2 regions of the Cupriavidus sp. Met-2 genome follow, and region 1 is predicted to be linked to the other one. Evidence: riboswitches for the same ligand, from Rfam matches in the RefSeq annotation. Region 1 holds a riboswitch; the other holds the start of a gene.
The links. Region 1 has a riboswitch for glycine ahead of WD006_RS19640 (D-amino acid dehydrogenase). Riboswitches for the same ligand answer to the same signal wherever they lie in the genome.

Region 1 (3,395 bases):
ATTACCTTCAGGCCAGAAACCTGCCCGGGCAGATCGCGCGGGAAGTGGCGGTCTATCGCGACAAACGCGATCGGCTGACGACGGCGTTGCACCAGGCGTTCGGCACGCGCATCCGGTTTGCGGATCCCGCCGGGGGCATGTTCCTGTGGGTATCCGTGGACGGCATCGACGATGCGGCTGCGCTGCTGCCCCATGCCATCGCAGAGAAAGTGCTGTTCGTGCCGGGCACAGGCTTCTACGCCGAGCGTCGCGCGCGCCCCGCGTTCCGGCTGTCGTTCGTGGGCGCCGACCCGGCGCAGATCGAAGAAGGCGTGGCGCGGCTTGCCCGGGCCGCAGCGCGTGCCGGGGTATCCGTCGTCAATCCGGACTGAGCCAGGCGCTCAGACATCCAGCGTACCGACGAAGCCGAACTCGACCGGCGTCTTCGCATAGAAGAGGCGGATGTCTTCGTGACGCAAGCGCTCCAGCAGCGCCTCCACCTCTTCGACGGTGGCGACCACAGTCACCTCTTCCGGCCGATCGGCTAATTCGATGAAGTGCCAGGAATGAAAGCGATGGTCGTGCCCGATTCCCTCCGCCGCCACCGTGTGTGTGGCACCGCGAATCTGCATCTCCCGCATCACCTGCATCAACCAGTGCGATAGCTGCTTGCCGTGATGGCGCCGACCTTCCTGTGTGTAGAAGGTGAGTTGATAGCCCTGCATGACATCTCCCTGCGGGTCCGGATTGGCCAGAAGCTGGAGCCCCCCCACGTGGCCATTTCATCGTATGCCAGGGGGCAGCAATGGTCCAAGACCAGCTGCCGGGCCGAGAGCGCCCGGCACCCCCTGGGAAACCCGGTGTTGAGAATAGCTCTCATTCTGAGTTAGGATGCCGCCATCGCCCCTTGCGGGGCTTATTGCCGGAGAAGTTCATGCAGAAGATTGCCGCTTTCCTCGTTGCCGGAGTGTTCTCGACCGCCGCTTTCGCCGGCGCCAACTGCGCCAAGCACCCGAAATCCGAATGGATGCCGGAAGCCGATGCCAAGGCCAAGATCCAGGAACAGGGCTACAACATCAAGAAGTTCAAGGTGGACGGCAATTGCTACGAGATCTACGGTACGACCAAGGATGGCAAGAAGGCCGAAATCTACTTCGACACCAAGACGCTTGAAATCGTCAAATCGGAAATCGGCAGCTAAGCATGTCGGCGCCCGCGGACCGGACGAACGCCCCCGACACGATTCGCGTCTGGGACGTGGTCGTGCGTTTCACGCACTGGAGCGTAGCGGCCATCGTCTGCTTTGACCTCGTCCAGGACTCCGGAGACAAGGTGCACCGAACCCTCGGCTACATCGCCGCGGGGCTGGTGCTGTTCCGGGTCTTGTGGGGCTTCATCGGCAGCCAGCCTGCGCGTTTCCGCACGTGGCTGCCACGTCCGTCCGCCGTGCTGGCCTATGGCAAGGCACTGATCGCCGGCCGCGCGCCGCGCCATGTCAGCCATACGCCGCTGGGCGCCGTCGCCATGCTGGCCATGTGGACGCTGATCCTGGCGCTGGCCGTCACCGGCTGGATCTCGCGTCTCGATGCGTTCTGGGGCGAGGATTTGCCAGTCGACATCCACCGCTGGCTGGCGAACGCGCTGCTGGCGCTGGTGATCCTTCATGTGGCCGCAGCCATCGTCATGAGCATCAAGGGCCGCGAGAACCTCGTCGCTGCCATGATCACGGGCCGCAAGCCACGTGATCCGCGCCGCTAGCGGATTTCTATGGCATAGTTGCCATCGTTTTACCCCGCGTGTATCGGGAGAGTCTGTGCCAGCCGCCCGGCCGACACGGCGCCGAAGGAGCAACCGCCCCGGAAACTCTCAGGCAAAAGGACCGGTACCCGCCATTGAACTCTGAAGAACCCCGGCTTGCACGTCAGCCGGCGGTACCGAAGGAGCAAGCGGCACGCGTATTGTTCGTGTGCCGCGAATCTCTCAGGTCAAGGACAGAGGGGGCGTCCGCAACCGCGCATGGTGCGCGGCGGACTGCCATCCCACGACGTCATGAAAGACCTTCGACATGAAATCCATCGCAGTGATCGGCGGCGGCATCACCGGCGCCACGACGGCTTACGCCCTGGCCAAACGCGGGTTCTCCGTCACCCTGTTCGAACGGCACCGCTATGCGGCCATGGAAACCTCGTTCGCCAACGGCGGACAGCTCTCCGCCTCCAACGCGGAAGTCTGGACGCACTGGTCCACGCTGGCCAAGGGCCTGAAGTGGATGCTGCGCAACGACGCGCCGCTGCTCGTCAACCCGCGCCCGACCTGGCACAAGCTGAGCTGGTTCGCCGAGTTCATCGCATCGATCCCGCATTACCGCCGCAACACGGTGGAGACCACGCGGCTTGCCATTGCCGCGCGCCAGCACCTGTTTGCGTGGGCGGAGGCGGAGGGCATCGACTTCGACCTCAAGCGGCGCGGCATCCTGCATATCTATCGGGACAAGGCGGGCTTCGATCACGCAGGGCAAGTCTCGAAGCTCCTGGCCAAAGGCGGACTCGAACGGCGCGCGGTGACCCCGGACGAGATGCGAAGCATCGAGCCGACGCTGGCAGGTCAGTACTACGGCGGCTACTACACCGAAAGCGACTCTACCGGCGACATCCACAAGTTCACCACCGGTATCGCTGCGGCGGCGCGCAGACTGGGCGTCCAGATGCTGTACAACCAGGACGTGAGCACCGTGTCGACCAGCGGCCGGCGAGTGACGATCGTCTCTGCTGACGATGGCCAGACGACATCGCGCGAATTCGACGCAGTGGTCGTCTGCGCCGGCGTTGCCAGCCGCGATTTCGCGCGGCAGCTCGGAGATCGCGTGAATATCTATCCGGTCAAGGGCTATTCGATCACGGTCAACCTCAACGACGCCGAAAGCCAGGCCTCTGCGCCCACGGTCAGCCTGCTCGACGACGAAACCAAGCTTGTCACCAGCCGTCTGGGCGTGGACCGATTCCGCATAGCCGGCACCGCCGAGTTCAACGGCGTCGACCGCGACATCCGCGCCGATCGCATCCGTCCGCTGATCGACTGGGTCCATGCTTGCTTCCCCGGCGTCAGCACCCGTAGCGTGGTGCCCTGGGCGGGGTTGCGGCCGATGATGCCGAACATGATGCCGCGCGTTGGCAGGGGCCATGCCGCTAACGTGTTCTACAACACAGGGCATGGGCATCTCGGCTGGACGCTGTCCGCCGTGACGGCCGAGATGGTGGGGGATGTCTTGCGCCACGCCGCCACGGCGCAGCAAGGGCGCGTGGGCGTTGGCGGATTGGTGGTGGGCAACGGCTGAGGGAAGCCCTTCTTTCCGGGCCAAAAACGAAAAAAGCCCCGCTTGCGCGGGGCTTTTCGAATCTGGTGCCCAGAAGAGGACT
Region 2 (3,395 bases), on a different contig from region 1:
GGCATCGCTCGCCTGCGCGAGCGCCGTCTCCGGATCGATCATGCCGTTCTTCCACAGCGAGATCGTGCCCTGCACGCTGCGGATCAGCTTCTTGTCCGTGGTGCCAAGCTGCTCCTGCACCAGGCCGAAGCAGTCATCGGAATCCATGATCGAGAACTGCGGCTTCAGGCCAAGGTGCTCGGCTTCCATGCGCAGGATCTGCACGCCGAGCGAATGGAACGTGCAGACCGTGAGCTGCTTGAGCGGAATCCGCTTGCCCTCGCGCGTGGTCTTGCCCTCCATCAGCTTGCCGATGCGCTCCTGCATCTCCTTGGCCGCCTTGTTGGTGAACGTGACGGCGGCGATGTGGCGCGGCTCGAACCCCTTGTCCTCGATCAGGTGCGCGATCTTCTGCGTGATCACGCGCGTCTTGCCCGATCCGGCACCCGCCAGGACGAGGCATGGCCCGTCGAGATAGCGAACGGCTTCGGATTGCGCGGAATTGAGCCCGTGGGACATGTGATCTTTGATGAGGATTGGCCTGGATCGGCCGAAAAGGCGCGGATGAAGCACACCGGAGCCGGTGCGCCAAAGCTGGCGATGTTAACACGCGCCTCGTGTCACGCGCGTCGTGTCTGGTCGCACCCTGCACGTGTGTCGGAGACCGTCCTACGGCAAGCGTTTCGAGCCCGTAACAATCGTAAGCCGCAGGCACCCGGGGCACGGCATCGGCCTCTCACTTATCACAGCGTGCCGGTATGGCTGGCGCGCGTGGCAGTACTGCATGTCGACAACAAAGCACTGGAGGCCATATGACTACGTTCCGCACGATTTCGAAGCTCACACTGATTGGTGTCACGCTTGCTGCCTTTGGCGGCTGCGCCGACATGACGCCGAAGCAGCGCAACACGGCGATCGGCGCGGGCGTCGGTGCCGTGGGTGGCGCCGTACTGACCGAAGGCAGCGCGCTGGGCACGCTCGGCGGCGCCGCCGTGGGTGGCGTGATCGGTAACGTCACGACCAAGGGTCACTAAGGGTTGTCCCAGGGCCGCTCATCAAGGGCCTGTTACCGGGCGCGATGACGGCCACTGACAGGTTGGCGAGGGCCGCCCGCAACGGGCGACCACGCACGGGACCGGGCCTGCCGCACGAGGTTTGACAAAGGCAGAACGGTCCCGTACATTCACGCGCATCCGGCCGGGAGAGCGCGCAGCGATTGCGCCGCCGAAGGGGTATCACCCGAAAACTCTCAGGCACCATGGACTGGCTGGATCGGCATGCAACATGCACACAATGCATGCCGCACTCTGGAGAGCGACATCCGCTATTGCAAGGCAATGGTGAGCATGTCCACCGAAGGGGCGCACGAAGCACCACGCTTCGTAATCTCTCAGGTATCGAGGACAGAGGGGTCATCCGCGGCAGCGGACTGGTAGCGCATTGGCGCGACCGGACGCTGCGGCGGATGACCCTTTTTTCGTTTTCGAACCACGGTTTTCGAACCGAGCGCCCCCAAGGACATCCATGACGCTCCAGGCCACGCCCCTCAACGCCATCCACCGCGCCCTCGGCGCCCGCATGGTCGACTTCGGCGGTTGGGACATGCCCGTCAACTACGGCTCCCAGATCGAGGAACACAACGCGGTACGCGCCGACGCCGGCATGTTTGACGTCTCCCACATGTGCGTGGTGGACCTGAGCGGCATCCACGCGCGCGCCTTCCTGCGCGGTCTGCTGGCCAACAACATCGACAAGCTGCAAACGCCGGGCAAGGCGCTCTATTCGTGCATGCTCGATGAGAAAGGCGGCGTCATCGACGACCTGATCGTCTACTTCTTTGCCGAGGACCGGTTCCGCCTGGTGGTCAACGCCAGCACTGCCGTCGGCGACATCGAATGGATCCAGTCCCGCAACACGGCCACCGGCAGCGGCGTGACGATCACCCCGCGCCGTGGCGACCTGGCCCCGGCCTGCGTGAGCAAGCTGGCGATTGTTGCAGTGCAGGGCCCGAACGCGCGCCAGAAGGTGTACGACGCATTCCCGTCGACCCAGCCCGCCGACACGCTCAAGCCGTTCAACGCGGTGGTGGTGCACGACGCCGAGATGGGTGAACTGATGGTGGCCCGTACCGGCTACACCGGCGAAGACGGCTTCGAACTCGTTGTGCCGGCGGAGAACGTCGCGGGCATCTGGGAAAAGCTGTCCGCCTCGGGTGTGCGTCCCGCCGGACTCGGCGCGCGCGACACGCTGCGGCTGGAAGCCGGCATGAACCTGTACGGCCAGGACATGGATATCCACACTTCACCGCTCGATGCAGGACTGTCGTGGACCGTCGACCTGCAAAGCGAGCGCGACTTCATCGGCAAGTCGGCGCTGCTGGCCAGCGGCCAGCAAAAGACCTTCGCCGGCCTGATCCTGCGAGACAAGGGTGGCGTGCTGCGCGCGCACCAGAAGGTCATCACTCCGGCCGGCGACGGCGAAATCACCAGCGGCACATTCAGCCCGTCGCTGTCGCAGTCGATCGCCTTTGCCCGCCTTCCCCGCGACATTGCCCCCGGCACCGAGGTGCAGGTGGAGATTCGCGACCGCAAACTGACCGCGACTGTGGTTAAACTGCCGTTTGTGCGCAATGGCAAGGCACTCGTGAGCTGAGGCATCGCCCGGCTTCACACCAACGGTCGCCCTTACATCCCCCCGGCGGGCTAGCCAGGGGGATGCCTGAAACAAGAAACACACTGCATTCCGGAGAACCTCAATGAATTTCCCCGCTGACCTGAAGTACACCGAGTCGCACGAATGGGTGCGCGTCGAGTCCGACGGCACGCTGACGATCGGCATCACCGATCACGCGCAGGACGCGCTCGGCGACATCGTCTTCCTGGAACTGCCCGAAGTGGGCAAGTCGGTCGGCGCCGGCGACGCGCTTGCCGTGGTGGAATCGGTAAAGGCCGCCTCCGACATCTACGCCCCGGTGGCTGGCGAAGTGATCGCCGTGAACGAAGCCGCCTCGGCCTCGCCGGAATCGGTCAACGCCAATGCGTTCGACGCCTGGCTGTTCAAGCTGAAGCCGGCCAACAGCGACGACGTGAACGGCCTGATGAGTGCCGACGCCTACAAGGCCAGCGTCGGCGCCTGAGCCCCGACACCCCAACTGATTCGATGCCGCAAACGCGGCGGCCAGGCTGACCACCTGCCGCCGCGCCCCCACGAGATTCCTTGCCATGAACGCCCCGCTCCCCATGAACGCTGCCGCCCAAGGTGCCCGGCCCACGCTGGCCGAACTGGAGGCGCGCGACGCCTTCGCCGCCCGTCATATCGGCCCCGATTCCGCCGAACAGCAACACATGCTCAAGGTGCTCGGCTTCGAGAGCCGCGCCGCGCTGATCGACGCCGTGGTGCCCGCCGCGATCCGCCGC

Region 2: another riboswitch for glycine. It lies ahead of gcvT (glycine cleavage system aminomethyltransferase GcvT); the one in region 1 lies ahead of WD006_RS19640 (D-amino acid dehydrogenase).

Annotation. Positions count from the first base shown of each region.
Region 1 is NZ_JBBHZL010000009.1:168,867-172,261, forward strand. It holds gene WD006_RS19620 (PLP-dependent aminotransferase family protein) at 1-371, shown strand, start outside; gene WD006_RS19625 (DUF190 domain-containing protein) at 381-704, opposite strand; gene WD006_RS19630 (PepSY domain-containing protein) at 914-1,180, shown strand; gene WD006_RS19635 (cytochrome b/b6 domain-containing protein) at 1,183-1,737, shown strand; glycine riboswitch at 1,772-1,871, shown strand; gene WD006_RS19640 (D-amino acid dehydrogenase) at 2,045-3,313, shown strand; tRNA gene WD006_RS19645 (tRNA-Leu) at 3,377-3,395, opposite strand, start outside.
Region 2 is NZ_JBBHZL010000008.1:119,806-123,200, forward strand. It holds gene WD006_RS18120 (UvrD-helicase domain-containing protein) at 1-498, opposite strand, end outside; gene WD006_RS18125 (glycine zipper 2TM domain-containing protein) at 792-1,013, shown strand; glycine riboswitch at 1,168-1,255, shown strand; glycine riboswitch at 1,277-1,396, shown strand; gene gcvT (glycine cleavage system aminomethyltransferase GcvT) at 1,504-2,631, shown strand; gene gcvH (glycine cleavage system protein GcvH) at 2,735-3,115, shown strand; gene gcvP (aminomethyl-transferring glycine dehydrogenase) at 3,201-3,395, shown strand, end outside.